DNA from 2 places in the Solibacillus silvestris genome. Region 2 is predicted to be linked to the other one. Evidence: predicted binding sites of a transcription regulator. Region 2 holds the regulator's gene; the other holds the start of a gene.

Region 1 (8,087 bases), on a different contig from region 2:
ATATCTCCCATAAATTCATCCATCTTTTTCGAGAATTCTTTATCATTAAACGACTTGCCGAAAATATCTTCAAATCCTGTTGTTTTGCGCTGTTCTTTTCGTTCTTCAAAAATAGGTTCTGCCTTATGCGGCTCTTCCTCGTGTTTTTTTTCTAAAATCGGTTGCTCGATTCGCTCTACTTTTGTTGGAGTGGATTCCTTTTGTGGCGAGAGCTTTTCTAGTAGCACAATCGCTTCTTCTGCTGAAATTGTACCGCTTTCAACTAATTGTAAAATACGTTTACGTTCTTCTTGCATAAAAAAATTCCTCCCTCTTCGTATATAGTTATTATACGAGGAGGGAGGAGAAAAAGTTTCGTTTGCGCTCTTAGTTTTTCAATCTATTTATTTTTTGCGGCTGTAATCTTTGTATCCATACGCTCACGGTCGCGCTCTAAAATCGGTTTTAAGTATCGGCCTGTATAGCTTTCCTTCACTTCGGCAATTTTCTCCGGTGTCCCTGTCGCCAAAATTGTACCGCCGCCATCTCCGCCTTCCGGACCTAAATCGATAATATGATCGGCTGTTTTAATCACATCCAAATTATGCTCAATGACTAGCACTGTTTCCCCGCTTTCCACTAAACGCTGCAACACAAGCAGCAAACGGGAAATATCATCCACATGCAGTCCTGTCGTCGGCTCATCCAAAATGTAAAACGACTTGCCGTTTGAACGGCGATGCAATTCAGATGCCAATTTTACACGCTGGGCTTCCCCGCCGGATAATGTTGTCGCAGGCTGGCCTAGCTTCACATAGCCTAGTCCTACATCGACAATCGTTTGCAGCTTGCGTTGAATTTTTGGCAAATTCCCGAAAAACTCCAATGCGTCTTCCACCGTCATCTCTAAAATGTCGGCAATGTTTTTTTCTTTATATTTCACTTCAAGTGTTTCGCGGTTGTAGCGCTTCCCGTGACATACTTCACACGGCACATACACATCAGGCAGGAAATGCATTTCTATTTTAATAATGCCGTCACCGCGGCAAGCTTCACAACGTCCGCCTTTTACATTGAATGAGAAACGGCCTTTTTTATAACCGCGCACTTTCGCCTCGTTCGTCATCGCAAATACGTCGCGAATATCATCAAACACACCGATGTAAGTTGCCGGATTTGAACGCGGTGTACGGCCGATTGGAGATTGGTCGACATCGATCACTTTTTCAAGCTGTTCCAACCCCTCGATCGATTTATGAGCTCCAGGCTTCACTTTCGCGCGATTTAATTTGGATGCAAGTGATTTATATAAAATTTCATTGATTAATGTTGATTTCCCGGAGCCTGAAACCCCTGTCACCGCAATAAATTGACCAAGCGGAATATCAACATTGACATTTTTCAGGTTATTTTCGGATGCGCCTTTAATCGTAATTTTCCGGCCGTCCGATTTGCGCCGTTCAAGCGGCAGCGGAATAAACTTCTTGCCGCTTAAATATTGTCCTGTGATCGATTCTTTATTTTTCATTACTTGCTTTGGTGTCCCTTGTGCAATAATTTGCCCGCCGTGCACCCCTGCACCCGGTCCGATATCGATTAAATGATCGGCTGCCATCATCGTGTCTTCATCATGCTCGACGATGATTAATGTATTGCCCAGATCACGCATACTTTCGAGCGTATGGATTAAACGGTCATTATCACGCTGGTGCAGCCCAATCGAAGGCTCGTCCAAAATATACAGCACGCCTGTTAAACGCGAACCAATCTGCGTCGCTAAACGAATGCGCTGCGCTTCCCCCCCTGATAATGTTCCCGCCGCACGAGCAAGCGTTAAATAATTTAAGCCTACATCCAATAAAAACTTCAATCGTTCTATAACTTCACGGATAATTAAATTCGCGATTTGGCGCTCTTTTTCCGTTAATTCGACAGAACTGAAGAAGTCATACATTTCTTCAATCGAATGGCGTGTCGCCTCCGAAATATTCTGGTCTTTAATTTTGACCGCCAATGTTTCTTTTTTCAGGCGATGGCCTTTACAAGTAGCACAAGGCTGCTCCGTCATATACTTTTGCATCGATTCGCGCACATAATCCGATGATGAATCTTTGAATCGGCGCTCAATATTCGGAAGCACCCCTTCAAATTCAATGTTCTTTTTATGCACACTGCCATAGTCATTCGTATATTCAAAATGGATTTTTTCTTTTCCTGAACCATATAAAATTTTATCCATTTTCGCCTTTGGAATATCTTTTACAGGGACATCCATCGAAATATCGTAATGCTTGCACACAGATGCGAGCAGTTGCGGATAATAGTTGGATGATACCGATTCCCATGGCGCAATCGCATTTTCACGCAATGTTAAATTCCAATCGTGAATAACCAAATCCAAGTCCGCCTTCGCCTTGCTTCCTAGACCATCGCATGTCGGACATGCCCCGAACGGACTATTAAACGAAAACATACGAGGCTCCAGCTCGCCAATCGAAAATCCGCAATGCGGGCATGCATGATGCTCGCTGAAGAGAAGCTCCTCATGTTCCATTACATCAACAAGCACGCGGCCTTCCGCAATTTTCAGTGCCGCTTCAAGAGAATCGCTTAATCGCGATTCAATGCCTTCCTTCAATACAACACGGTCCACCACTACTTCAATCGTATGCTTTTTATTTTTATCAAGCTCGATATTGTCATCAAGATCGCGCAGTTCCCCATTCAGGCGAATCCGAACATAGCCTTGCTTTTTCAAGTCTTCCAAAAGCTTTACATGTGTCCCTTTTTTCCCTTCAATGACGGGTGCAAGCAACTGCATTTTCGTGCGCTCTGGGTATTCCATTAAACGGTCCACCATTTGTTCGATTGTTTGCGATGTAATTTCGATCCCATGTGTCGGACAATACGGTTTTCCGATACGTGCAAAAAGCAATCGCAAATAATCATAAATTTCCGTAACTGTTCCGACTGTCGAACGCGGGTTGCGGCTCGTCGTCTTCTGGTCGATTGAAATCGCTGGTGAAAGCCCCTCAATCGTATCGACATCCGGCTTGTCCATTTGCCCTAAAAATTGACGTGCATAAGCGGACAATGATTCAACGTAACGCCGCTGCCCTTCTGCATAAATCGTATCGAATGCCAATGAAGACTTTCCCGAACCCGAAAGACCTGTCACAACGACAATTTTATCTCTTGGTATTGTGACATCAATATTTTTTAAATTGTGCGCTCGTGCACCTTGTACAACAATTTCTGTATTTTTCACATTGTTCACCCTTCTGCCTTCAATTCAAATATCATGTCACGCAATTCGGCCGCCCGTTCGAAATCCAATCCTTTTGCGGCTTCCTTCATTTCGGCTTGTAATGTTGCAACAAGCTTGTCCTTCTCTTTTTTCGTCAGCTTCTTGCCGCCTGTCACTTTTGTAATATATGTTTCTTCCTGTTCTGCCGCTTGTGTTGCGCGGATAATATCAGGAATCTTTTTAATAATCGTCTGTGGTGTAATGCCATGCTCTTCATTATAAGCCATCTGAATTTCGCGGCGTCGCTTCGTTTCATCGATCGCCTTTGTCATCGATTCCGTCATATTATTGGCATACATAATTACCTGGCCATTCGAGTTACGCGCTGCACGTCCAATCGTTTGGATAAGGGAACGCTCCGAACGCAGGAACCCTTCTTTATCCGCATCCAGAATCGCCACAAGTGATACTTCCGGAATATCAAGGCCTTCCCGCAATAAGTTGATGCCGATCAATACATCATATGTCCCTTTCCGAAGCTCGCGGATAATTTCGATACGCTCGAGCGTCTTAATTTCCGAGTGCAAATATTCGACTTTTAAGCCCATTTCTTTTAAATAGCTCGATAAATCCTCGGACATCTTTTTCGTCAATGTTGTCACTAGTGTTCGCTCATTGCGACGAATGCGCTCATGGATCTCATCGATCAGATCATCAATTTGCCCTTCAATCGGACGTACATCAATCGTCGGATCAAGCAGCCCTGTCGGACGGATGATTTGCTCGACCATTTCCGGTGTATGCTCAAGCTCATACGGACCCGGTGTTGCCGATACGTAAATGGCCTGGCTCACTTTTGACTGGAACTCATCAAACATCAATGGACGGTTATCGAGTGCGGACGGCAAACGGAAGCCATGCTCGACCAATACCCCTTTACGCGCCTGATCCCCATTATACATACCACGAACTTGCGGCAATGTAACATGGCTTTCATCGACAACGAGCAAAAAATCCTCCGGGAAATAATCAAGCAATGTATACGGCGTCGCCCCTGCTTCACGCAATGTCAGATGGCGCGAATAGTTTTCGATCCCTGAGCAAAAGCCCATTTCCTTCATCATTTCCAAATCATAATTTGTACGCTGCTCCAAGCGCTGCGCTTCTAGCAACCGGTCTTCCGAACGCAATACTGCAAGGCGCTCCTCCAGTTCTTTTTCAATATTTTCAATGGCAATTTTCATCTTTTCTTCACGGGTAACGAAGTGGGATGCCGGGAAAATCGCCACATGCTGACGATCCGCTAAAATTTCTCCTGTTAATGCATCGACTTCCCGAATTCGGTCAATTTCATCTCCAAAAAATTCAACCCGAACACAATGCTCATCCCGGGATGCCGGGAAAATTTCGACAACATCTCCGCGCACCCTGAAAGTACCGCGTGTAAAGTTTATATCATTGCGCTCATACTGGATGTCGACTAATTTACGTAATAGCTGATTGCGCTCCAGCTCCATCCCTGTGCGAATGGATACGACCATTTCGCGATATTCTTCCGGATTACCGAGACCGTAAATACACGATACGGAGGCGATAATAATAACATCTTCCCGTTCAAATAAAGCCGATGTTGCCGAGTGGCGCAGCTTGTCTATTTCATCATTAATGCTTGAATCCTTTTCGATATAAGTATCTGTCTGCGGTACATACGCTTCCGGCTGGAAATAATCATAGTAGCTGACGAAATACTCAACAGCATTGTCCGGAAAAAACTCTTTAAACTCGCTATATAATTGACCCGCCAGTGTTTTATTGTGAGCCATCACGAGTGTCGGCTTATTCACTTCTTTTATTACATTCGATATCGTAAATGTTTTACCTGTACCTGTCGCCCCTAATAATGTTTGGTGGCGTTTTCCTTCTTTCACGCCTTGGACGAGTTGTTTGATCGCTTCCGGCTGATCACCAGCTGGACTGTAGGCGGACTGGATTTCAAAAGTTTCTGTCATGTTCAGCTTGTCCTTTCTGTCGATATTCTTATTCTTTATTTTATCATACCCTTTTTTAATTTACGATATTTTTGCGAACGTATATTCGAATTTCAGTTTATGAGCAGTTTTGCGAGGATAGGGCGATGCTTATTTTGAAAGGAAAATGCGGGCAAGAGGCCAACAAGCCGTTTTTGCTGTATTTTAGCCGTGTGCACTATATTTCACCGGAACTTTTCTAGAGCGATATTTATGAAAAATATATACGGAAATTGCTCATTGACTATTTTAAAATTCCCCCATACAAAAAAGCCACCCCTAGTAAGGTGACTTTTTTGTTTATGAAACGGTGATTGCCATTAATTCGTTTAACTCTGTTGTATAGCTTTCAAATGCTTGTTCGTTTTTTTGATCTAGCGATGTATCGATAAGTATTTTTAATTGTTCAATACGCTGCATACGCTGTAATCGACTAATAAACAAATCTAAATAAATTTCATTCAACAACTTCTCCGCCTGATTTTCAGTTGACTGCTGACCTACCGCTTTTAAAAAGTCTGTATACGAATAATATTTATCCATCGATATCACCTCGATCTCTTTTAACCATTATAAAATAAAACCCTTTTAATTTGCAATATATTCTGAAAAATTATCATATGACAGAATTTTCTAAAAATAGTGTTGATTTTTGCCATTTTATGCATTAATTTAAATGTATAGTGAAATTTTAAGCACTTTAAAAAATTAGAAGGAAAGGGGATATAAAATGTCTAGCAACTTCCCGGAAAATTCGAATTATATTATTTCCAACTCCACTTTTTGCTTAAGTTCCTATGAGCACCGCGACAAAATCTATACACTGATATTGGACAAGTATGGTAAAGCAACTTCTCCATACAAGCCTTTAAAGCTTATTCGCGATACATGTCGGTTGCATGGCAGCTCCTATGATGCAAGCAAGTATCAGGCAAGGCGATTTTTCGGCAACAGCAAGCATAAACTGCCGATTATGGTGGCATATGATTTCGGTGACCCATGTATTTTGTTCCCGCTCTTTTCGCCGCATTCATCCCAAAATATATGGATTGCGTTAAACTCCATTATTAATATTAGCGAAAACGGCGATAAAACTATCGTAACCTTTATCGATGGCACCGAACTTTGCCTAGCTATCCATATGAAATCATTCAATCAACAATACGTACGCGCTGCCATGTTTTACAAACATCTGCTTTTACAGCGCAATGCCACTTTATAATGCCATCAGTTTTTTTCAAAATATTCAGCAAGAAGTAACTCACTTTGATTACGAAGGCGAATATTCGAATATCTCCTGCACTCCATGATTCCCTCAAAATAAAATTGATACTCGGTAAACAAATCATCCGTTTTGCCTCTCACTAAGCGCATGTGATGAAGTTTAAAATAGTCCTTCGTTTCTTTTAAATCATGCTGTACTTTGGCGCGTATCGCATCGATTAAATGCAAATATGGATTTTTAAATTTGAACGGACTTTGCTCTACAATTGAATAATCCTTCTCAAGAATAATTAATAGCAGCGGCAAATAAATGCCTGCCTCATAGTACGGAATCGTTCTGGAAGGAATCTGCAACATACGAATAACCTCCAATACAAGAACGTTTGTTCGTATTTATTTTCACATATTTTTTTGAAATTGACAAGTGGAAAAATTTGCTTGGCTTAAATTTCACTAAACGACAAAAGCCGCGCCTTAGCATTTTAAACTAAGGTGCGACTTATTATATTAATATGAAATTTTTGACCGTAAATAAGCGGTAATGAATACATCCAAATCTCCGTCCATCACGGCGCCGACATTTCCTGTTTCAGCACTTGTACGGTGATCCTTTACCATTGAATAAGGGTGGAATACATATGAACGAATTTGCGAACCCCAGCCAATTTCCTTTTGCTCGCCTCGGATCTCATCCAGCTGTGCCTGCTGTTTTTCAATTTCCAATTGATATAGCTTCGATTTCAGCATTTTCATCGCAGCATCGCGGTTTTTGATTTGCGAACGCTCTGACTGGCATTGTACAACGACACCTGTTGGAATATGCGTAATACGAACAGCGGAGTCCGTCGTATTAATATGCTGACCCCCGGCCCCTGTTGCACGGTACGTATCCACTTTTAAATCCTCTGTGCGGATGTCAATTTCAATTTCATCGTTGAATTCCGGCATTACTTCACATGACACGAAGGATGTATGACGGCGGCCTGATGAATCGAACGGCGAAATGCGCACTAAACGGTGCACTCCTTTTTCCGCCTTTAAATAACCGTACGCATTATGCCCTGTGATTTGTAATGTGACCGATTTAATGCCGGCTTCATCGCCAGGCAAATAGTCGATTGTCGTCACTTTAAAGCCGCGCTTCTCTGCCCAGCGCGTGTACATACGGAGCAGCATCGAACCCCAGTCTTGGGATTCCGTACCGCCCGCTCCTGGATGCAGTTCCAAAATCGCATTGTTTTTATCATATGGCTCCGATAAAAGCATTTGCAGTTCGAAATCTTCCATTTTTGATTGGAATTCCGCCAATTCCATTCCTAATTCTTCCTGCAATTCTGCGTCTGGCTCTTCACGTAAAAGCTCGAGCGTCATTTCCAGGTTTTCCTGTGTTGAAACTAAATCGTTGAATTCATTGACAACTGCCTTAATGCCGTTGCTTTCATTAATGATCGCCTGTGCACCGTTCTGGTCGTTCCAAAAGTTCGGCTCAAGCATTAGTTCGTCTAATTCCTGAATGCGTGCCTCTTTGTTTTCTAAGTCAAAGAGACCCCCTGAAGTCCGCTAGTTTTGTAGCTGTATTTTCGAGTGCATTGCGCACATCTGCTAATTCC
Region 2 (8,087 bases):
ATCCAGCGAAAGCTTTAACTTTTTCGACTGTTTGAACAATCTCTGAAAGAAGTTAAAAGCCACTCGCCGTAAAAGACGAGTGGCTTTTGGAGCTTCCAATTATAGCGCTTTTACTTTAGCAACTACATTTTCTACTGTGAAGCCGTATTCTTTAAGCACAATTTTTTCCGGAGCCGATGCACCAAATTGATCAATTGCCAGTACATCTCCTTCAAAGCCAACATATTTATGCCAGCCAAGTGATGCACCCATTTCAATTGCTAAACGCTTCGTCACAGCTTTAGGTAATACAGATTCTTTGTATTCCTTCGACTGCTTTTCAAAGCGGTCCATTGATGGCATTGATACAACAGATGCGTCAATTCCTTCTGCAAGCAATGCTTTTTTCGCTTCTACTGCCAAGCCAACTTCAGAACCCGTTGCAATTAAAAGGGCATCCGGAGTTTCTTTTGATGAAGCTGAAACGACATAAGCGCCTTTTTCAACACCTTCGTATACTGTCTCTTTTGCAGCGTCTAATACCGGCAAGTTTTGACGAGATAATACTAATACAGTTGGCGTTGATTTGCTCTCTACAGCTAATTTCCATGCTGCAACAGATTCATTCGCATCAGCAGGACGGATCACTGAAAGATTCGGCATTGCACGCAACGATGCTAAATGCTCGATCGGCTCATGTGTAGGACCATCTTCGCCTACCGCAATGGAGTCATGTGTAAACACATATGTTACAGGCAAGCCCATTAATGCAGATAAACGAATTGCCGGACGTACATAGTCAGAGAACACAAAGAAAGTACCGCCAAATACATTTAAACCGCCATGTAATGCCATACCGTTCAGCGCAGCGCCCATTGCAAATTCACGAACACCAAACCAAATATTACGGCCTTCCGGAGTTTCGGCAAAGAAATCGCCGGCGCCTTTAATTGTCGTTTTGTTTGATCCTGCCAAGTCAGCAGAACCGCCGAAGAATGATGGCATTGTTTTGGCAATTGCATTGATTGCATCACCAGATGATGAACGAGTAGCTACTGCAGTACCTGCTTCATATACAGGTAATTCAGAAGCATAGTTCTCCGGTAATTTGTTTTCCATTGCATTCACAAATTGTGCAGCCAGCTCAGGGTATTCGTTTTTATAGCTTTCGAATAATTCATTCCATGCTGCTTCTGCCTGGACGCCCTGTACTTCGCTTGCAGCTTTAAATGTATCATACACTTCAGTTGGGACGAAGAACGGCTCATGTTCCCATGCGTATGCAGCTTTCGTTAAAGCAACTTCATCAAATCCAAGCGGTGCACCATGGCAATCTGCTTTTCCTGATTTGTTTGGAGAACCGAATCCGATGACAGTCTTCACTTCAATCACTGTTGGACCGCCAGTATTTTGTTTCGCTTTTTCGATTGCTGAATTAATTTCCACAATATCTGTACCGTCCGCAACTTTTAAATAGTTCCAGCCGTAAGATTCAAAACGTTTTTGAATGTTTTCCGAGAAGGATTTTTCCAGATCGCCATCAAGTGAAATGTCATTCGAATCGTATAACACAATCAGCTTATCCAATTTCAAGTGACCTGCAAGTGAAATCGCTTCAGCAGCAACACCTTCCATTAAATCACCGTCACCACATAGTGCGAATGTATAGTGGTCCACAATATCTTTACCCGGCTTGTTATATGTTGCAGCCAAGTGACGTTCAGCCATAGCCATCCCTACAGACATCGCAATACCTTGCCCTAATGGACCTGTTGTTGCTTCTACACCTACTGTATGGCCGTATTCAGGATGTCCCGGAGTTTTTGAATTCCATTGACGGAAGTTTTTGATCTCTTCCATCTCTAAACCGTAGCCTCCTAAATGCAATAAGCTATATAAAAGCATGGAACCATGTCCAGCTGATAATACAAAACGGTCGCGATTATACCAATTTGGGTTTTGCGGGTTATGGCGTAATTGCTTCGTCCACAACGTATATGCCATTGGTGCGGCACCCATCGGTAAACCTGGGTGGCCGGAATTTGCTTTTTCAATTGCGTCGATTGATAATGTACGGATTGCGTTAATTGCTAACTGATCCATCTGTTGTGTCATTATGTGACATCCTTTCCTCGTACGATATTTATACATTCTTTAGTTTAGACAAATTCCCGCAAGAAAACAATCATTTCTCAAAACGTTCATTAAATTGTGTCATACTTAATAATAAATGTGTCATATCATTAAAAATTTTAGTTTAAAAAGTTTTTTTGCGCTTTAATTTGTTTCAGTTTTTCAGGTGTTACATCGTTTCCTTCTTCATCCACAACTTTCACATGCTCTATCGTATCGCGCATTGTCGAACGGAATGTGTCTAAATATTCCTTTCTTAGTGCTGTACGTTCCTTCGCTTGTTCTTCTGTCAATTTTCCTTCTTTAGCTAATTTAGAAAGCTCATTAATGCGAGCTAATTTTTCTTTTGATAACATATCGATCTCACCTTTCTTCGTACCAATAATACAAAGGTATAAAAAAAAGACTTGAAGGGCAAGTGTTTACTCTTCAAGTCGCTCCATATATTCAATATATCTTCTATGTACAGTTGCTTTGCTGATTGGAGTGCCAAACCCGGAGATTGTAGTCGCAATTTCGGCAAAAGTCAGCCCTTTTTGGCGAAGCTGGACAATTTCTTCAACAGGCACTTCTTTTCTTTCGCGTCCTTCTATATTGCCTCGATTTTTCAAGTTATTTTGTGGCTTATACCCATTTTCGACAGCACGGCGCATTCCCCGGCGGATTTTTGCGTTATGCATACGTCGCTGATATTCTTCAACAATGGCCAAAATTTCGAGGAGCATCGTATCCATTTCATTTAAAACAACAGGTCCTGCATCATTTAATGTGTACACAGTCGCTTCGTACTTTTGTAGTAAGTGGAGCACCGCCATTCGTGCATTCCCGCGTCCTAAACGCGTTTCATCCTGCACAAATAATGCTTTAATGCCAAACTCTTTCATATAATCGAGCATATCGAGCAAACCGGCACGGTCTACGTCATAGCCGCTATGCTGATCCGAGAAGATTTGAGCATCTTTATAGCCGAATGTTTTAGCATAGTTTGTCAGCTCCTCTTGCTGACGTATTAATGATGTTTCTTGCGTGTCCTTTTCAGTGCTGACACGACAATAAATAACTGCTTTAGTTTCTGTCATTATTTTCTCTCACTACTTTAACCGATGATTGCATGTCTGATGATTCGTTCAGTTTGACGATGTATTGTGCGTCTTTTTCCACAGGTACGACCAATACTTGACCGAAAACAACCTTTTCATCCAGCAAGCCATTTTCCTTCTTAACTTCACTTATCCAATCATGCTTTGCCATTTTACCACGATATTGTTCCGCTAACGACCATAAAGTATCGCCATGCTCAATTGTTACGTGTTCGTATAATTCAATTTTATCGTCTTTAACGATGATAATGGCAAATAATAAAATGGAAAATGCAAGCAGCATTGATGTAAAGCTGTTTAATCTCAACTTCTTCATAAGAAAACCCCTTTTTTAGAATGTATGTTCGGAATATTTGTTCCCATAATATTACGAACGTATGTTTTTGTCAACTGCTTTTTCGAACTTATGTTTGCTTTCATGTTCGCATACTGCTATACTTACATTAAGAAAAATAGCATGATAAAGAGGTGAGTAAGTTGACACAGAAAATTTCAAAGCGACAACAAGCCATTCTAACTTTTATAAAAGAGGAAGTTCGTACAAAAGGCTATCCGCCATCAGTTCGTGAAATTGGAGAGGCGGTAGGTTTAGCTTCTAGTTCAACGGTCCATGGGCATCTTGCTCGTTTAGAAAGTAAAGGGCTTATTCGTCGCGACCCTACGAAGCCGCGCGCCATTGAAATATTAGATCAGGAAGATATGTCAATCGCTAAACAAGGGGTTATCCATGTGCCATTAATCGGCAAAGTAACAGCCGGTCTACCTATTTCGGCAATTGAAGACATCCAGGAATATTTCCCGTTGCCAGATGCATATGGCTCTCCGGAAGAAGATTTATTCATGCTTGAAATTATGGGAGAATCGATGATTGAAGCAGGCATTCTAAATGGGGATTATGTCATCGTGAAGAAAACTTCTACAGCAAGCAATGGCGAAATAGTCGTTGCAATGACGGAGGAAGATGAAGCGACGGTAAAACGCTTCTACAAAGAAAAGACATATTTTCGTTTACAGCCGGAAAACAGTTCAATGGAGCCAATTATCGTCAATAAAGTATCCATTTTAGGCAAAGTTGTAGGTCTCTATCGAAATATTCATTAATTGTAAGCTTGCCATTCTAGTTGAATCGGCAAGTTTTTTTATATTGCCAAAAAACTCAGCCGCTATCGACTGAGCCATTCCGTTCCTTACTTTTTGCACGCATTTATAAAGCTTTCAAATAAACGTTGTGCATGAATATTTCCATGAGGGGCCAATTCCTCTGGATGCCACTGCACTGCAACACAGTACGGGTGCGATTCATGCTCAATCCCTTCAATAATGCCATCTTTCGCAATTGCCGATACAACCAACCCTTTCCCCAACTGTCCAACAGATTGGTGGTGAAATGTGTTCACGCGAAACGAATCTTCCCCAAAAATAGTTTTAAATTTTGGTGTTGCCACTTCAACAGTGTGGGCCAATTCTGCTCGCTTGGAAGATTGCTTATGTAATAAAGCATTTTCCATCTGTGACGGAATATCCTGTATAATCGTTCCGCCAAGCGCAACATTCATAATTTGCTGGCCTCGGCAAATACCTAAAATGGGCATTTGTCTATTGTATGCCTCGTTCATTAGCAAAATATCGCTATCATCGCGCTTTCGGACAACACTTCCTATATGGCGATGCGGCTCTTCCCCAAATAATAGTGGATCAATATCGGCACCGCCAATTAATACAAGCCCGTCTATAATGTTTAATAAAGCTTCCGCATTTTCTTTTGTCGCATTCGGTATGCATACCGGGATACCCCCTGCCTGTTCAATTGACGTTAAATAGGCATTATTAATATCCAGTTTTTTATCAAAGTCGTACATCGTCAACCCAATGATTGGTTTCATTTTACCTGCCCCTTATCTTTTATAGATAATTCAAATAATTCAAATTATACTATTGCACCTCGGTAAATGACCAGCGAAATTATCCGTAAAAAAAGGATTGCTCAAGTGCAATCCTTACGCTGTTATACGGTTTCCAATTGTTTAATGAAGTATTGTTTGATATCCTGCCAGTTTTGGACACGTATATATCCTTCCTCCGCACTGTTGTACGGCATTGAATATAATAGCCCCGTCCCTTTAAATGCAGCTAGTTGCCTTGGACTGTCATCGATTAAATAATCGGTATGTATAACCGCCTTATTCCCGCAAAAAACAATATTTTGTGTTTTTATAAATGGCAGATGCTCCATTAGCCAATCATATTTTGCAGTAAATGACCCGGGTACATCCATCGCTGCTGTCGCAATAAACACTTCATAATGCTCTTGAAGCTCTTGAATAACTTCAATTGCGTCCTCATCAAGCACTTTTAAATCGCGGAAATAATCCGGCTCATTTAACATGGCAAACAGTTTTTTCGCATCTTCGCGAGGCAAATCACGCTGTGTTGTCAATAAAAATTCTTCATCCGTAAAATCCGTACCGAAACTATCATTATAAGTAACTCGCAACTTCGAATAAAAATCAGCCAGTACTTGATCCATATCAATGGCAATACTTTTTTTCATGTTAAAAGCCTCCTTGAAATTCCCTAAATCCAGTTTATACAATAGTATGCTAATAAAACAAGGTAAAGCCCTTTACAATTAACAACGGACATATTTGCGTTTAAAGCCGATACGCCCTTTATCGATTTGTTTTTCGATTTCTGCATATGCATGTAAAATGCCTGGTTTTTTCCCCTCTCGTTTCGTTTCAATGGCTCCGATTTCGTCTGCAATTTTTAATGCCTCATCATGTAATGGCTTATAGGAAACACCGACTGTCATGACAAAGTTATTCATAGCAACTTGTGTACGCGGTGGTGCATGATGGATATTTTGCTTCACCTGTTCAAGCATGCCCAGTAATTTCTCTTTTGAAAATTCCTCATCTTTACGATTGCCGAGCAGCCAGCAATAACAATGCCACCCCGCGGACATTTTCAGCTCTTCGCCGCTTGCTATCCACTTATCGCTCACTTGTTGTGCAATATCCGATTCCGCCAATGTCACCGCGACAACATAATCTGAAATCATATAAAAATACGCTTGTTCAAGCCAGCGATCATAATCTGCCTCTGTCATAGCTGTCGGATCCGCAATAATTCCAGCAAAATACATTGCATCATAGTTGCCTGTCGCATAAAGCTGTTCTGCCAGCCCATGATTGATTTTAATTTGCTTCGCGAACGGTTTCATCGAGCCAATCGTCACACCAAATACCGGCTCCTTTGCACCGTTTGACATATAAATCTTTTTCGTGCGCTCTTTTCCAAGTGCTTCAAATTCTTGCATCATCGTTTCGAAATCCATAAAATCCTCCTTTAGTATTGATGAATGAGCGTATTCAGCTCATTTCTCATCTTAGTGTGAAATCCACGTTCATTCCATAGCATAAACGCTGGAATTTCCCCATTTTCATCAATGAGCTGTTTGACGGCACGATACGCTATATAATAGGCAAGGCGCGTATGACCAAATGATTGTCCGCCATTGATCGAAAACCATTCCTTAAATACATATGAGCTGCCTTCACTTTCTATATCATGAATAAACTTCTGTATAATTTCAACTTCATTATGCTTACAAAAGTTTAGCCAATCCATATGTTCCTCAAACGCAAAATAAACATCCTCCCTCGTTTGAACGGCTTTTGTACTTAAATATGTAGCAACCCCTTCTTGCAGCAGCCATGTATAAGGGCTTGTCCAGTCAACATTCGACCACTGGATTGCTTCATTCATCGAAATCAGATGGTGTGCTGCATGCCCGAATTCATGTGCTGCAATTGTTTGCAAATGCTCCGTTTTGGGAGATAATTTCTCAAGACAGAAGGCAATTTCAGGATTGTATTGCCGGTATGTATAAGCATTTGAGCCATATAATCCGACAAGTAAATGCACATCTTGTGTAAACTCTATATGATAGCTTTTTTCATAAAAGCTTTTGATCTCCATAATAATTTCAGGCAATTTTTCTGCTGATTCTGTTATGCGCCCGATATGTTGCGGATGCCGATCAATTGCACGAACGATTTTCCCCTCTTTATTTTTGCAGTGGTTGGCAAAATAGTATTCGTAATGCACGCTGTATTTTTGAAAATAATCATTTAAGTAATGTATTGTCGGCTCGTAACTCTCGACAAACGGTTTCGCCAAATCCCAAATTTTCATCGTTCATGCTCCTTCTCATCAAGCTTTTTCTGCTTCATTTTCAGTAAAAAAACGCTCTTTTCAACTGAAGTTTCGATATAGCCAATGATTTGCTCCAACGTAAATATAGTAAGCGATGTGTGCAATGCTGCCGAATCATATTTCAAATCAGCTAAAACATAAGGGATAAATGCAGAAATCTCTTCAGCCGGCACTTCCTGTAAATTTCCTGCTTCAAAAGGAATTTTCAGCAATGTTGCAAGTCGTTCATTCAAGCGGTAATATTCGATTAATTTTGCATTCAATAATTTAAAATCTTCATGATATGCCTGTAATACTGCCGGGTTTAATTCAATACGATTTTTCAGCCACGGCACATAAAAGCCTTGCAGCCACAAATCATCTGCGATTAAATGCGTGTAATAGCCAGCTATATAGCTTTCCGGCGCTTTACTTCCATACTTTTCAACAAATGCCTCATAATCTATTTTTCTAGTGAAATGCCGCAGTTCCCCTGTATAAAAATGCGAGGTTTCTTTGTTCGTTATCGCTGCATCTGCTGCAATGCCTCCTACTAGAAAGGTTGCCTGATCTTGAATCATTAATGCATCCGCTACTTTACAGGCAATGATAGCATGCATAATTCTTGAACCCATGTAAGTACCTCCATAAATAAGCCATGTTTAATAATTCAAGAAA

The links. The regulator LexA, encoded in region 2, represses DNA repair genes until DNA is damaged. The targets are predictions, from matches to a motif close to CGAACATATGTTCG.
Region 1: a site for LexA is predicted at 5,310-5,323, ahead of uvrB (excinuclease ABC subunit UvrB). Genes of this name have one in related genera too.

The regions. Positions count from the first base shown of each region.
Region 1 is NZ_JBQCJW010000022.1:35,599-43,685, reverse strand. It holds gene ACTHOQ_RS13225 (DUF4097 family beta strand repeat-containing protein) at 1-296, opposite strand, end outside; gene uvrA (excinuclease ABC subunit UvrA) at 380-3,247, opposite strand; gene uvrB (excinuclease ABC subunit UvrB) at 3,253-5,235, opposite strand; gene ACTHOQ_RS13210 (IDEAL domain-containing protein) at 5,554-5,796, opposite strand; gene ACTHOQ_RS13205 (competence protein ComK) at 5,984-6,475, shown strand; gene ACTHOQ_RS13200 (YhjD family protein) at 6,481-6,834, opposite strand; one part of gene prfB (peptide chain release factor 2) at 6,985-8,016, opposite strand; one part of gene prfB (peptide chain release factor 2) at 8,018-8,087, opposite strand, start outside.
Region 2 is NZ_JBQCJW010000003.1:4,843-12,929, forward strand. It holds gene tkt (transketolase) at 100-2,094, opposite strand; gene ACTHOQ_RS02395 (DUF896 domain-containing protein) at 2,232-2,468, opposite strand; gene ACTHOQ_RS02400 (YneB family resolvase-like protein) at 2,535-3,191, opposite strand; gene yneA (cell division suppressor protein YneA) at 3,178-3,528, opposite strand; gene lexA (transcriptional repressor LexA) at 3,690-4,313, shown strand; gene ACTHOQ_RS02415 (gamma-glutamyl-gamma-aminobutyrate hydrolase family protein) at 4,400-5,095, opposite strand; gene ACTHOQ_RS02420 (5' nucleotidase, NT5C type) at 5,218-5,763, opposite strand; gene ACTHOQ_RS02425 (DNA alkylation repair protein) at 5,842-6,549, opposite strand; gene ACTHOQ_RS02430 (hypothetical protein) at 6,561-7,409, opposite strand; gene ACTHOQ_RS02435 (hydrolase) at 7,406-8,044, opposite strand.